One region of the Phytohabitans kaempferiae genome, then DNA from elsewhere that is predicted to be linked to it. Evidence: riboswitches for the same ligand, from Rfam matches in the RefSeq annotation. Region 1 holds a riboswitch; the other holds the start of a gene.
What was found. A riboswitch is a leader RNA that binds a small molecule or an ion and turns the genes downstream of it on or off. The one in region 1 is predicted to bind glycine.
Positions count from the first base shown of each region.

Region 1 (7,260 bases):
GCAGACGGCCGCTTCTCCGCGGAAGCGCAGTGGGATGACTTCGAGGCCGACTGCTCTCGGGCGACGCGTTTCTATGCTGCGATCGCAGGACGAACTACCTGAGCGCAGCGCTCACTCGACGACCCATCTCCTGGACCGTACGCCGCGCCGGGTAATCGCCGTCCACGACCATGGAATCGCGCAGCCCCGTCACGCTCACAGCGGCGATGACTTTGCCCGCTGCATCGACGACGGGCGCGGCGACGCAGACCACGTTCGGGTGTGACTCCTCGTCGTCCACGGCGAACCCGTTGGTGCGGGCAGCGATCACCTGCTCGCGGAGGATCGCGGGGTCGGTGACCGTTCGGAGGGCCAGCGGCTCGAAGGTCATGCCGCCGATCCACGAGTCGAGCGCATGATCGGTCAACCCGCTCAACAGAACCTTGCCCATAGCCGTAGCGTGAACCGGAAGACGACCACCGACCCGCGTGACGATCTGGATTCGGGTCTCTGAGTCCTGGACCTTGTCAACGTAGAAGACGTGGTAGCCGTCGAGGATGCCCAGGTTGCAGGTACAACCGGTCGCGCGCGACGTGGCAAGTAGCTCGGGACGGCCGGCCTCGATGAGTGCCTGCGTGATGTCGACCGCAGTTCCCAGCTCGAACACTCGCAGACCGAGCCGATAACCGCGATTCTGGTCGGGCACAAGGTAGTTGATGCTGACCAGGCTCTTGATGAGCGAATGGGCGCTCGTCTTGGGGATGTCGAGCTCGTTGACGATCTCAGCGAGGCGGACCCCGCGCCCGGCGGCTCCGACGTATTCCAGGATGTGCAGCGCCCTGGTGGCGGATCGGACCGAACTCGATGCGTCGGCGCCACCGGAGCCCGTCAGGGTGCTGGGGTGATCTTCCCCATCTGCAGAGTGCACACCAGCAGGATAGTCCGACATGATGGCTTGCCGATCACGCTCGCCAGACGGTCTTGAGGTTGCAGAACTCTCGAATGCCGACGGCAGCGAGCTCCCGGCCGAACCCGGAGTCCTTGATCCCGCCGAACGGCAATTCTGGGTATGACACCGTCATGCCGTTCAGGAAGACCGCTCCGGCATCCAGCGCCGAGACGAACCAGTCCTGCTCATCGCGATCGTTGCTCCACACAGCCGAGCTCAGCCCGAAGGTGGTCTGGTTGGCGATCCGGACGGCGTCCTGCCGATCCTGCGCCCGATAGACCGAAGCCACGGGCCCGAAGGCTTCCTCGCCGACCAAACGCATCTCGCTGGTCAGGCCGGTGACGACCGTGGGCTGATAGAACCACCCCGGGCGGTCCGGTGTAAAACCCCCGACAAGGACGGTCGCGCCCTTGGCAACGGCGTCGTCGACGAGCTCGGCGAGTTCGTCGCGGCCACCGCGGGTCGCTAGCGGGCCGACATCCGTCGCCTCATCGAGGGGATCGCCGACGGTGAGGTCGGCCATGTGCTTGACGAAAAGCCGGAGGAAATCGTCATGGACATCCGTGTGCACGATAAATCGCTTACCGGCAATACAAGACTGACCGTTGTTCGCCACTCGTGCGCGCACGGCCGTCTCCGCGGCAGCCTCAAGGTCGGCGCTCGGCATGACGATGAACGGGTCGGAGCCGCCGAGCTCGAGCACCGTCTTCTTGATCGACCTGCCTGCCGCCGCTGCGACCGAACGGCCGGCAGGCTCTGAGCCGGTCAGCGTCACGGCCGCAACCCTGCGGTCCGCGATCACCGCTTCGACGTCTCGTGCGCCGATGAGAAGTGTGTTCAGCGCGCCTGCCGGAAAACCGGCTCGTTCGAAGAGCGTGTCCAGGTAGATCGCAGACCGCGGGACGTTCGAGGCGTGTTTCAAGAGGCAGGCGTTGCCGGCCATGAGTCCGGGCGCGGCAAATCTCACGACCTGCCAGAGCGGATAATTCCATGGCATGACGGCGAGTACCACGCCGATCGGATGGTAACGAGCGAACGCCTGCGATGCGTTGACGGCCGAGGGATTTGCGAGGTGCTCGTCGGCGAGGAATTCGGCCGCGTGATCGGCGTAAAACCGCAGCGTCTTCGCGCACTTGTATACCTCCGCGCGCGACTGGGCGATCGGTTTCCCCATCTCGACAGTGATCATTCTGGCGGTGTCCTCGGCGTCACCTTCGAGGAGCTCGGCGGCCCGGCGCGTCCATCGTGCACGGTCCTCGAACCCGGTCACGCGCAACTCCAAGTGCGCCTGGGCGGCCTGCTCTACACGACGCTCGATCTCGGCGGCGTCATGGGCTTCGAACTCGTCCTCGCGGACGCCGGTAGCGGGGTTGATCGTTGCCAGCACCATGCGGGGGAGCCTACAGGACGATCGCTCAGTTGTTCATCCTTGGGTACGAGCGTTCCAAATGGAGAACGCTGGCCTTGGTGGCAGGGATGTCGACGAGATCTCAGGAAGACGTCAACGGAGCCGCCGACGGCCTGATTCTCAGCTCAGAGGCCAGGTGTGAAGGGCCGTCAGGGCAGCCGGGGGCGATGACCCCGGCGACAAACGGGCGGCGGCCGATGTAGAGTCCCTGCCATTCAACTTCATATCGCGCCGTCACGGCCCGCGCGGGAGAGTCCTCGCCCCACACAGGGTGAGGCGCCGAAGGAGCAAGACTCCCCAGAACTCTCAGGCACGAGTACCGCGCAGGCCAGGCGACTCTGGAAAGTCAGGACCCAGTTCGTCCTGCGCCCACGGTGCAAGCTGCTGACAAGGCGGCGAAGCTCTCAGGTACCGATGACAGAGCGGGGAGGTGACCAGGTATGGCATCACTGTGTCGTGGTGCCGGACAGAGGGAGCCTCCGACGTGGCCGCGATTCTTGAATCCGACGCTGCTCAACCTGCTTTCACCGCCCGCCATATCGGCATCTCTGCCGGTGACCGGGCGACGATGCTGGCCGAACTGGGCTTCGGCACGCTCGACCACTTGATCGATGCAGCCGTTCCAGCCGCCATCCGATCCACCCGCCGGCTGCGATTGCCACAGCCTGTGCCGGAAGCCGATGTGGCGGCGGAACTCGCCGAACTGGCCTTTCGCAACCGAGTGTCAGTGCCGATGATTGGGTTGGGTTACTACCCGGCTATCACGCCGGCCGTCATCCGTCGCAACGTGCTACAGGACCCAGCGTGGTACACCGCCTATACGCCGTATCAGCCGGAGATTAGCCAGGGTCGGCTGGAGGCGCTGCTGAACTTCCAGACCATGGTGGGCGACCTCACCGGTCTGGCCATTGCCAATGCGTCTCTGCTCGACGAGGGCACTGCCGTCGCCGAGGCGATGATGTTGATGCGGCGTGCGTCGGGGTCGTCGTCGCGGCTCCTGGTCGACTCCGACACGCTGCCACAGACGCTCGAGGTGCTGCGCACGCGAGCGGCGGCGATCGGGGTGGAAGTCGAGCTCATCGACGTGACGGACTTGCTGCCCGGCGGCGAGTTCTTTGGTCTCGTCATCTCCTATCCCGGCTGCTCGGGGGAGATCCGCGATCTGGCTCCGCTCGTCGTACAGGCGCACGAGCGTGGGGCCCTGGTGGCGGCAGCCACTGACCTGCTGGCTCTCACACTGCTCACCCCACCGGGAGAGTTCGGGGCGGACATCGCTGTCGGCTCCGCGCAGCGCCTCGGCGTCCCGCTGTTCCATGGAGGTCCACACGCCGCGTTCATGGCGGTGCGCAAAGGGCTCGAACGGCACCTGCCTGGCCGACTGGTCGGTGTCTCCGTCGACGCCGCCGGGAACCCGGCATACAGGCTGGCACTGCAGACACGTGAGCAGCACATCCGGCGCGACAGGGCGACCTCCAACATCTGCACCGCGCAGGTTCTCCTCGCAGTGGTGGCGTCGATGTACGCCGTCTACCACGGCCCGGCCGGGCTGACCGCGATTGCGCGCCAGGTCCACGACCATGCGACGGCACTGGCCGCCGGGCTGCGGGCTGCTGGGCATGCAGTCGTCACCGAACACTTCTTCGATACGCTCACGGTGCGTGCGCCGGGTCGTGGCGCGGCTGTCGTGGACGCGGCACACGAGGCCGGTCTGCTGCTCCGGCTGGTCGATGCCGATCACGTCGCGGTCGCATGCTCGGAGATCACGACGGCCGAGCACATCAGTTCTGTGCTGGCCGCATTCGGCGCAACCCCGTGTGCCGCGCGTCAGGAAACGGCCGGCGGACTGCCGGAACGGATGCGCCGCCGGTCCGGGTTTCTCACTCACCCGGTCTTCCACGAGCACAGGTCGGAGACCGCGATGCTGCGCTACGTGCGCCGGCTGTCCGGCCGCGACTTCGCCTTGGACCGCGGCATGATCCCGCTGGGCTCCTGCACGATGAAGCTCAACGCGACCACCCAGATGGAGGCCATCGGGTTGGCCGGGTTCGCCGACCTCCACCCGTTCGCGCCACCGGAAGATGTTGCCGGGTACACGCGGCTGATCAGGCAGCTGGAGACGTGGCTGGCTGAGATCACGGGGTACGCGGCCGTATCCGTGCAGCCCAATGCCGGCTCGCAGGGTGAACTGGCGGGGTTGCTGGCGATTCGTGCGTATCACCGCGACCGCGGCGAGGCCCGGCGGGACGTGTGCCTCATTCCCGCCAGCGCGCACGGCACCAACGCCGCCTCGGCCGTGCTGGCCGGGATGCGCGTGATCGTCATTGCCTCTCAGGACGACGGGGCCGTCGACCTGGCGGATCTTGAGGCGAAATGCCGCCAGCACGCGGACGAGCTGGCTGCGGTGATGGTCACCTACCCATCGACCCATGGAGTTTACGAGGACGGCATCTCCCGGCTGTGCGACCTCGTCCACGAATACGGCGGTCAGGTCTACGTCGACGGCGCCAACCTCAACGCTCTGCTCGGTGTGGCCAGACCGGGTGAGTTCGGCGGCGACGTCTCCCACCTCAACCTGCATAAGACGTTCTGCGTACCGCACGGTGGCGGCGGGCCGGGCGTCGGCCCCATCGCCGTCGCCGCACACCTGGTGCCGTACCTGCCCACCCATCCGCTTCACCCCGATCCCCGGCGCCGCCTCGGCGCCGGCACGATCAGCGCGGCGCCGTACGGATCGGCCGGCATCCTGCCGATCGCTTGGGCCTATATCAGGCTCATGGGCGACGCGGGCCTGACCGAGGCCACCAAGGTGGCCGTGCTCAGCGCCAACTATCTCGCTCGACGGCTGTCGCCCTCGTTCCCGATCCTGTTCGTCGGAGAGAACGGCTTGGTCGCCCATGAATGCATCCTGGACCTGCGACCGTTGACGGCCGCGACCGGCGTGACGGTCGACGACGTCGCCAAGCGACTCATCGACTTCGGTTTCCACGCCCCGACGATGAGCTTCCCGGTAGCAGGCACCCTGATGGTGGAACCGACCGAGAGCGAGGACCTCGCCGAGCTGGAGCGCTTCGTGGAAGCGATGGTGGCGATCCGCCGGGAGATCGACGAGATCGCGGCCGGGGTCGTGGCCGTCGAGGAGAGCGCACTGCGGCACGCGCCGCACACAACGGCGGCGGTGACCGGCGACGAGTGGAGCCGCGGCTACACCCGCGGACACGGCGCCTTCCCCACGGGCGCGTCGCCGGACAAATACTGGCCGCCGGTAGGCCGGATCGAGCAGGCCTACGGCGATCGGAACCTCGTCTGCTCGTGCCCGGCACCGGCCACATTCGAGAGCTGAGGACGCTGATGTCGAGGTACACCCCATTGACCGAACTCCACGAGGAGCTGGGGGCTTGGTTCACCGACTTCGCCGGCTGGTCGATGCCGGTCCGGTACGGATCGGAGATCGCCGAGCACGAATCGGTCCGCGAACGCGCTGGCCTGTTCGACCTGTCGCACATGGGGGAAATCGAATTGACGGGTCCCGAGGCCGGCGCGTCGCTCGACCATGCCATCGTCGGGCACGCGTCGAAGATTGGGATCGGGCGTGCTCGGTATTCGATGCTCTGCGCCGACGACGGCGGCGTCCTCGACGACCTCGTCATCTACCGCCTGGCCGACGATCGCTACCTCGTCGTTGCCAACGCAGGCAACGCGGCGGTGGTGGCCGCTGCCCTCCAGGACCGTGCTGCCGGTTTCGACACCTCAGTGCGCGACACCTCCGACGAGTGGGCACTGATTGCCGTCCAAGGACCGGCGGCGGCCGCGATCGTCGAACGGCTTACGTCGGTCGACCTGTCCGCGCTCCGGTACTACGCGATCACGACCGGATCGCTGACGGGGTGCGAGGTGCTGCTTGCCCGGACCGGCTACACCGGGGAGGACGGGTTCGAGGTGTACTGCCGCCCTGGCGACGCTGCCCGGATCTGGGCTGCTCTCACCGAAGCGGGCTCATCGGACGGCCTAATCCCCGCCGGTCTCGCCTGTCGTGACACGCTACGGCTCGAGGCGGGAATGCCGCTCTACGGACATGAACTGAACCCGGAGGTCACGCCGTTCGAGGCCGGACTCGGTCGGCTCGTGGCGTTCGACAAGCCAGGTGACTTCGTCGGCCGCACGGCGCTGGCTCAGCGTCGTGACGAAGGCGCACGTCAGGTCTTGGCCGGCCTGGCGTCGGCCGGTCGGCGCGCGCCGCGCAGCGGTTACACGGTGATCGACCCTGCCGGTGGGGTCGTCGGCCACGTGACCAGCGGCGCGCCGTCGCCCACCCTGGGCCACCCCATCGCCATGGCGTACGTCCCAGTCGGGCTGCATGAGCCCGGAACCAAGCTGCTCGTCGACATCCGCGGCAAGAGGGAAGCCGTCGTGGTCGTCCCGATGCCCTTCTACCGCCGTCCCTGACCCGTACCCAAGGAGACCAGACGATGTCCGTCCCCGCGCACCTGCGCTACACCCCTGAGCACGAGTGGCTCCTCCTCGACGGCGAGGTCGCCACTGTCGGGATCACCGCCTTCGCCGCCGACGCCTTGGGCGATGTGGTCTACATTGACCTGCCCTCGGTCGGCGCCGCCCTCATCGGCGGCGCCACCTGCGGCGAGATCGAGTCCACCAAGTCCGTCAGCGATCTCTTCGCGCCCGTCGACGGCACGGTCGTCGAGGTCAACGGCGAAGTCGTCGCGGATGCCGGGTTGATCAACTCCGATCCGTTCGGCGCAGGCTGGCTCTTCCGCGTCCGCGTGACAGCCTCGCATGACCTGCTCGACGCCGCCGCCTACGAGGCGCTGACGGAGGGTGAGGACCGTTGATGAGCCTGGATCAGCGGCTGGCGGACTTCGACCCCGAGATCCACGCGGCCATCCGTGCCGAACTACGCCGGCAGCAG
Region 1 covers NZ_JBHLUH010000023.1:61,374-68,633, forward strand. The annotation lists gene ACFFIA_RS15415 (CehA/McbA family metallohydrolase) at 1-102, shown strand, start outside; gene ACFFIA_RS15420 (IclR family transcriptional regulator) at 95-907, opposite strand; gene ACFFIA_RS15425 (NADP-dependent succinic semialdehyde dehydrogenase) at 942-2,318, opposite strand; glycine riboswitch at 2,573-2,668, shown strand; glycine riboswitch at 2,669-2,767, shown strand; gene gcvP (aminomethyl-transferring glycine dehydrogenase) at 2,821-5,676, shown strand; gene gcvT (glycine cleavage system aminomethyltransferase GcvT) at 5,685-6,779, shown strand; gene gcvH (glycine cleavage system protein GcvH) at 6,803-7,183, shown strand; gene glyA (serine hydroxymethyltransferase) at 7,183-7,260, shown strand, end outside.

Region 2 (7,260 bases), on a different contig from region 1:
AGGCCGACGCGCTCCGCGCCGAGGTGACCCGGCAGCGTGACGCGGCGCTCGACGACCGCGACGCGGCCCGGCTGCGCGACCAGGAGGCGGCCGCCGGGCTGGCCCGGGTGAGCGGCGACGGCGTCGAGGTGCGGCTGGACGACGCGCCGGACGCGGTCGACGCGGTCACCGGCGCCGGCAAGCCCGACCTCGGCCGGGTCCTCGACCGCGACCTGCAGGACGTGGCCAACGCGCTGTGGAGCGCCGGCGCCGAGGCGATCGCCGTCAACGACCAGCGGCTGACCGCCACGTCGACGATCCGTGCGGCAGGTTCGGCTATCCTGGTCGACTTCCGGCCGGTCACCCGCCCGTACGTGGTGCGCGCGATCGGCCCCGGCGACATGGCGGACGACTTCAAGGCCAGTGCCACCGCGCGGCTGTTCCGGGCGCTGGTGGAGGACGAGGGGATGTCGTTCTCGGTGCGCGAGGTCGACGACCTCACGCTCCCGGCGGCGTCCGATCCGCAGCTGCGCTTCGCGACGCCGTCACCGACCGCCACGCCCACCCCTCGCACCACGGAAGGCGGAGGATGAAGCACCCCACGAAGACGGTCCGCTTCGCTCGACGTTTCCCCGGAGGGCCCGCATGATCGCGGTGATAGCCCTGGCGGTCGGCGTCGTGCTCGGCGTGCTGCTCGACCCGACCGTGCCGGCGGCGCTCCAGCCGTACCTGCCGATCGCGGTGGTGGCCGCGCTCGACGCGGTGTTCGGCGGTGTGCGCGCCCGGCTCGACGGGATCTTCGACGACAAGCAGTTCGTGATCTCCTTCATCTCGAACGTGCTGGTCGCCGCGCTCATCGTCTACCTCGGCGACCAGCTCGGCGTGGGCGGGCAGCTCTCCACCGGCGTGGTGGTCGTGCTCGGGGTGCGGATCTTCGGCAACGTCGCGGCGATCCGCCGGCGGCTCTTCAAGGCGTGACGGGCATGAGGGGGCACACGATCTGGTACGCCGCGCGTCCGGCCGAGGTCAGGTGGGGACGGGCGTGAGCGACGAGCACAAGCCATCCGGTACCGGCTGGCCGGCACCGGAGCCGGGCGGCGAGCCGGAGCCGCGGGAGGCCGCCGAGCCGGCCGCCGAAGGTGAGGCGCGGCGGCCGGAGGCGCCGCCGCCCGCGTCCCGGGTCGCGCCCGAGCCGGACGCCGAGCCCGAGTCGCCGGAGGCGGCCAGGGACACGGCGCCCGTACCCGATGAGGAGCGCGCGGAGGAGGCGCGGCCGGCGGCGGCCAGGCGGTCGGTGACCTCGGCCGGTGTGGTCATCGCGGTGCTGCTGGCGCTGCTCGGCTTCACGCTGGTGGTGCAGCTCAAGAGCAACTCGGCCGACCAGGGGCTGGCGTCGGCGCGGCAGGACGACCTGGTGCGCATCCTCTTCGACCTGGAGTCGCGGGAGGAGCGGCTGCGCGACGAGATCGCCGACCTGGAAGACAGCCAGCGGCAGCTCAGCTCGGGCGCGGCGGGCCGCCAGGCGGCGCTCGACGAGGCCACGCGGCGCGCCGACGAGCTGGGCGTGCTGGCCGGGACGCTGCCGGCGCGGGGGCCGGGGCTGACGGTCGAGTTCCGGCAGGGCTCGGAGCGGCTGAAGGCGTCGGCGATCCTCGACGCGGTGCAGGAGCTGCGCGGCGCGGGCGCGGAGGCGATGCAGATCGCCGGGGCCGACGGCACCGCGGTGCGGATCGTGGCCTCCACCTGGTTTCTCGACCAGGAGGGCGGCGTGGGCGTGGACGGGCGGAGGCTCTCCGCGCCGTACACGATCACGGTGATCGGCGAGCCCCGGACCATGGAGACCGCGCTGAAGATTCCCGGCGGGGTGGTGGAGTCGGTGGGGAACGACAACGGTACGGTGATCGTGCAGGAGCACGAGGTGGTCGACGTGTCGGCGCTTCGCGCTCCCACCAGCCTGCAGCACGCGCGTCCCACCTCCTGATGTGAAGGATCGTCTGTGATTCCCGAGGATCTGCGTTACACGGCCGAGCACGAGTGGGTGGCCGCTGCGGGTGGCGGGCCGGTGCGGGTGGGCATCACCCATTTCGCCCAGGACGCGCTCGGTGACATCGTCTACGTGCAGCTGCCCGAGCCGGGCGCGGCGGTGGCGGCGGGCGAGGCGTTCGGCGAGGTGGAGTCGACCAAGAGCGTGTCGGAGATCTACGCGCCGCTGGCGGGCACCGTGGTCGCCCGAAACGACAAGCTGGCCGAGGAGCCCGAGGTCATCAACACCGACCCGTACGGCGAGGGATGGCTGGTCGAGATCGAGCCGGCCGATCCGGCGGCTGTCGAAGGGCTGTTGACCGCCTCGGCGTACCGTGAACTGACGGCGAGCTGACCTCGCGCGGCATCTGCCCGCGCGTCCGGTTGACCCTGTATTTCGGCGCTGGCTAGGCTCGCCCAGTCGAGCCAGACCCGTGCTCAGCGCTGCCCGAATGAGATCCGTGAGGTGGTCAGATGACTCGCCCAGACGACGAGTTTCCCCCACTCGACGTCACGTCCACGCTCAACCTCGGCTCGCTCGACGAGGTGCTCGAGGGGCCTGACACGGACGTGGTGCCGAGCCGCATGTCAGGCTCGCTGCCGCCCGGCATGGCGTTGCTCGTCGTACGGCGGGGGCCCAACGCGGGCGCGCGGTTCCTGCTCGACCACGACGTGACGACCAGTGGCCGCCATCCGGACAGCGACATCTTCCTCGACGACGTGACGGTTTCCCGGCGGCACGCGGAGTTCCATCGCGACGGCGGCACGTTCACGGTGCGTGACGTGGGGAGCCTCAACGGCACGTACGTCAACCGCGAGCGGGTCGAGGCGGCCACGCTCAGCAACGGCGACGAGGTGCAGATCGGCAAGTTCCGCCTCGTCTTCATCGCCGGCCCCCGGCCGGACGACGCCCGATGACCGCGCCCGGTGGCGCCACGCACGAGCACCAGGGGGCTGGGTAGAGGGTGACGGCGGAGCGGGCCGAGGCGGGAGCGCCGCCGCCAGCGCTGATGAGCATTGGCGAGGTGCTCGCCGAACTGCGCGCGGAGTTTCCCGACACCACCATCTCCAAGCTGCGCTTTCTCGAGGCGGAGGGGCTCGTCGAGCCGCGGCGGACCCCGGCCGGCTACCGCAAGTACAGCTGGGACGACATCGCCCGGCTGCGCTTCGTGCTGAGCGCGCAGCGCGACCAGTACCTCCCGCTGCGGGTGATCCGTGAGCAGCTCGCCTCGCGCGACGCGGCCCCGGTGCGCCTGGTGGCGGTCGGCTCCGCGCCCGAGGGTGACTCGCGGCTGACCCGCGACGAGCTGGTCGCCCGTTCGGGGCTGGACGTGACGACGCTCGGCGAGGTGGAGCGGCTGGGGCTGCTCGCGCCGATCGCCCCCGGGCGGTACGACGCCGACGCGCTCGCCGTCGCCACCGCGGTGGCCGGGCTGGCCGCGTTCGGGCTGGAGCCCCGGCACCTGCGCGCGTACCGGGCCGCGGCCGACCGCGAGGTGGGGCTTTTCACCCAGCTGCTGGCCCCGCTGGCGCGGCAGAACGACCCGGCGGCCCGGGCCCGCGCCGACCAGACCGCGGCTGACCTGGCGCGCCTCTCGCAGCAGTTGCACGCGGCGCTGGTACGCGCGGGGCTGCGCGATGCGCTGGGGCGCTGAGGCGGCCGTGTCAACGGCTCGGTGGCGTTGACACAAACCGCAGGGGACGGGCCACCGGCGGTCCGTGTACCGTGACGGTGAGGCGGGAAGACACAACCACACGGAGGCGGCGGTGCGCGAGCTGAGCGTGGTCGGGGTGCGGGTGGAGCTGCCCAGCAACCAGCCGATCGTGCTGCTCAGAGAGGTCGAGGGCGACCGTTACCTGCCGATCTGGATCGGTGCGGTCGAGGCCACCGCGATCGCGTACGAGCAGCAGGGCGTCAAACCGGCCCGGCCACTCACCCACGACCTGCTGCGCGACATCCTGGCGGCCCTGAAGGCCCCGTTGCGCGCGGTCGAGATCACCGAGCTGAAGGAAAACGTGTTCTACGCCGACCTGCTGATCGGCGACGGGCTGCGGGTCTCGGCCCGGCCGAGCGACTCGATCGCGCTGGCGCTGCGTGTCGGCGCCCCGATCCGCTGCGCCGAGCAGGTGCTGAGCGAGGCCGGGATCGTGATCCCGGACGAGCAGGAAGACGAGGTGGAGAAGTTCCGGGAGTTCCTGGAGCAGGTGCGCCCGGAGGACTTCGCCGGCTAGGGGTGAACCATCCCTCGGGCGCGGCGTGTCGGGCCAAACCTTCCCCGGCAACCCTCCACATGCGCTATAGGGTTGGCCCGGCGGCCGGCGCGGGCCTTCTTTGCGAGCGCCAGCCGGCACAGCCCCGTTGGGAGGTTGCCACATGGATGAGGGTTCCTCCTCAGTAGCCGCCGTGGGCGGCGAAGAGGTCGACACCGTCGGATATCGCGGTGTGACCGCCTGCCACGCGGTCGGGATCAGCTACCGACAGCTGGACTACTGGGCGCGCACGGCGCTGGTGGTGCCGAGCATCCGGGACGCCTCGGGCTCGGGCACGCAGCGGCTGTACTCGTTTCGCGACCTGGTCGTGCTCAAGGTGGTCAAGCGGCTGCTCGACGCCGGCGTCTCCCTGCAGAACATCCGGAAGGCGATCGAGACCCTCCGCTCGCGCGGTGTCGACGACCTGGCCGGCATCACGCTGATCTCCGACGGCACGACGGTTTACGAGTGCCGTTCGCCGGAGGAGGTCGTCGACCTGCTCCAGGGTGGCCAGGGCGTGTTCGGCATCGCCATCGGCGGCGCCTTCAAGGAGATCCAGGGCTCGCTGTCGCACCTGCCGGCGGAGCCGGCCGCGGGCGCGCCGGTGACGACCGAGGTGGCCGCCGCCGACGCCGACGACACCGACGCGATGGTGGGCGACGAGCTGGCCGCCCGGCGGGCGCGCCGCCGGGCGGGCTGAGGCTCCCCCGGTCACCGGTCCTCTCCGGGCGGATCGCCCGGAGGCCGTGGGTCGGCGGGCTGGGCGGCGCGCAGGGCGCCGAGCGCGAGGCCGAGCTGGAAGCGGTTGTCCACACCGAGGCGGTCCATCAGCCCGCGCAGGATGTAGGAGACCGAGCGGGCGCTGATGCGCAGCTCGCGGGCCGCGCTGGCGTCGGTGTGCCCGCGGGCGAGCAGCTCGATGAGGGCGCGTTCGCGTGGTTCGAGCGCGATGTCGTGCAAGGCGTACTCCTGACCTTCCTTGTGCGGCGCCCATGCAACCAGCCCGCGCCGGACCCGGCGGTCGCCGTGATCCCTTCGTGACCGGACCTTGCGAGATCGCGCAACGTCCCTCGGCCGCCCAGGTGGTGGATCTTGTGGGGGACCAGGACATCCGGGCGAAACACGCGTCCTGGTAGGTTTGACCTCGCCGGTACCACCCGCGCGGGAGAGACCGCCAGCATCGACTGGCGGCGCCGAAGGGGCAAATCCTCCCCGGAACCTCTCAGGCAAAAGGACCGCGAGGGCAGGCGACTCTGGAGCGCTGGCGCGACAGAGGGGGAGGTTGCTGAGCCGACCTTCCAGGAGCCGCCCATGAGTTTCGCCGCCCGCCACATCGGACCCTCCGGCGCCGAGCAGCGCCGCATGCTGGAGACCGTCGGATACGGCTCGCTCGACGAGCTGATGGACGCCGCGATACCCGAGGTGATCCGCTGGCACGAGGGGCTCGACCTGCCGCCGGCCGCCACCGAGGAGGAGGCGCTCGCCGAGCTGCGCGCGCTCGCCTCGCGCAACACCGTGGCGGTCTCGATGATCGGCCTCGGCTACCACGGCACACACACGCCGGCGGTGATCCGCCGCAACGTGCTGGAGAACCCGGCCTGGTACACCGCGTACACGCCGTACCAGCCGGAGATCAGCCAGGGGCGGCTGGAGGCGCTGCTCAACTTCCAGACCATGGTGGCCGACCTCACCGGCCTCACCACCGCCAACGCCTCCATGCTCGACGAGGCGACCGCCGCGGCCGAGGCGATGACCCTCGCCCGCCGCGCGAGCAAGAGCACCAGCATGGTGTACGTGGTGGACGCCGACGCGCTGCCGCAGACGCTTTCGGTCATCCGCACGCGGGCCGAGCCGCTCGGCATCACGGTGCGGGTGGTCGACCTGGCCTCCGAGCCGCTGCCCGGCGAGTTCTTCGGGCTGCACCTCCAGTACCCCGGCGCGTCCGGCGTGGTGCGCGACCACGCCGCGCTGGTCGAGGCGGCGCACGGGGTCGGCGCGCTGGTCACCGTCGCCGCCGACCTGCTGGCGCTCACGCTGCTGCGCCCGCCGGGGGAGATCGGCGCCGACATCGCGGCCGGCACCACGCAGCGGTTCGGCGTACCGATGGGGTTCGGCGGCCCGCACGCCGGCTACCTCGTGGTCCGCGCGGGGCTGGAGCGGATGCTGCCCGGCCGCCTGGTGGGCGTCTCCCGCGACGCGGACGGCGCGCCGGCGTACCGGCTGGCGTTGCAGACCCGCGAGCAGCACATCCGCCGGGAGAAGGCGACCAGCAACATCTGCACCGCCCAGGTGCTGCTCGCCGTGATGGCCGGCATGTACGCCGTCTACCACGGCCCGGCCGGGCTGCGCGCGATCGCGTCCCGGGTCGCCGACCGAGCGGCGACGCTCGCGGCGGGGCTGCGGGCTGGCGGGGTGCCGCTGGTCAGCGACGACTTCTTCGACACGGTGACCGCGGTGGTGCCGGGGCGGGCCGCCGAGGTCGTCGAGGCCGCCGCGGCGCGCGGGGTCAACCTGCGGCTCGCCTCGCCCGACGCGGTGGGGATCGCCTGCGACGAGACGACCACGCCCGCGCACCTGGCCGAGGTGTGGGCCGCCTTCGGGGTCGCCCCGGTCGAGCCGGTCACCGCGTCGGTGCCGCTGGCGCGCGCGTCCGAGTACCTCACGCATCCGGTCTTCCACAGCCACCACTCCGAGACGGCCATGCTGCGCTACCTGCGGCGCCTCGCCGACAAGGACTACGCGCTCGACCGCGGCATGATCCCGCTCGGCTCCTGCACGATGAAGCTCAACGCCACCACCGAGATGGAGCCGGTCACCTGGCCGGAGTTCGCCGACGTGCACCCGTTCGCGCCGGCGTCGCAGGCGGCCGGCTACCGGGAGCTGATCGGCCAGTTGGAGGGGTGGCTCGCCGAGGTCACCGGGTACGACGCGGTGAGCGTGCAGCCCAACGCCGGCTCCCAGGGCGAGCTGGCCGGGCTGCTGGCGATCCGGGCGTACCACCTGTCCCGC
Region 2 covers NZ_JBHLUH010000085.1:10,121-17,380, forward strand. The annotation lists gene ACFFIA_RS38940 (DUF881 domain-containing protein) at 1-572, shown strand, start outside; gene ACFFIA_RS38945 (small basic family protein) at 625-957, shown strand; gene ACFFIA_RS38950 (DUF881 domain-containing protein) at 1,022-1,960, shown strand; gene gcvH (glycine cleavage system protein GcvH) at 1,976-2,356, shown strand; gene odhI (oxoglutarate dehydrogenase inhibitor Odhl) at 2,476-2,919, shown strand; gene ftsR (transcriptional regulator FtsR) at 3,012-3,656, shown strand; gene ACFFIA_RS38970 (bifunctional nuclease family protein) at 3,769-4,233, shown strand; gene ACFFIA_RS38975 (MerR family transcriptional regulator) at 4,376-4,951, shown strand; gene ACFFIA_RS38980 (LuxR C-terminal-related transcriptional regulator) at 4,963-5,211, opposite strand; glycine riboswitch at 5,404-5,499, shown strand; gene gcvP (aminomethyl-transferring glycine dehydrogenase) at 5,563-7,260, shown strand, end outside.
Region 2: it holds a riboswitch for glycine, as region 1 does, so the genes downstream of both, gcvP (aminomethyl-transferring glycine dehydrogenase) here and gcvP (aminomethyl-transferring glycine dehydrogenase) in region 1, are expected to answer to the same signal.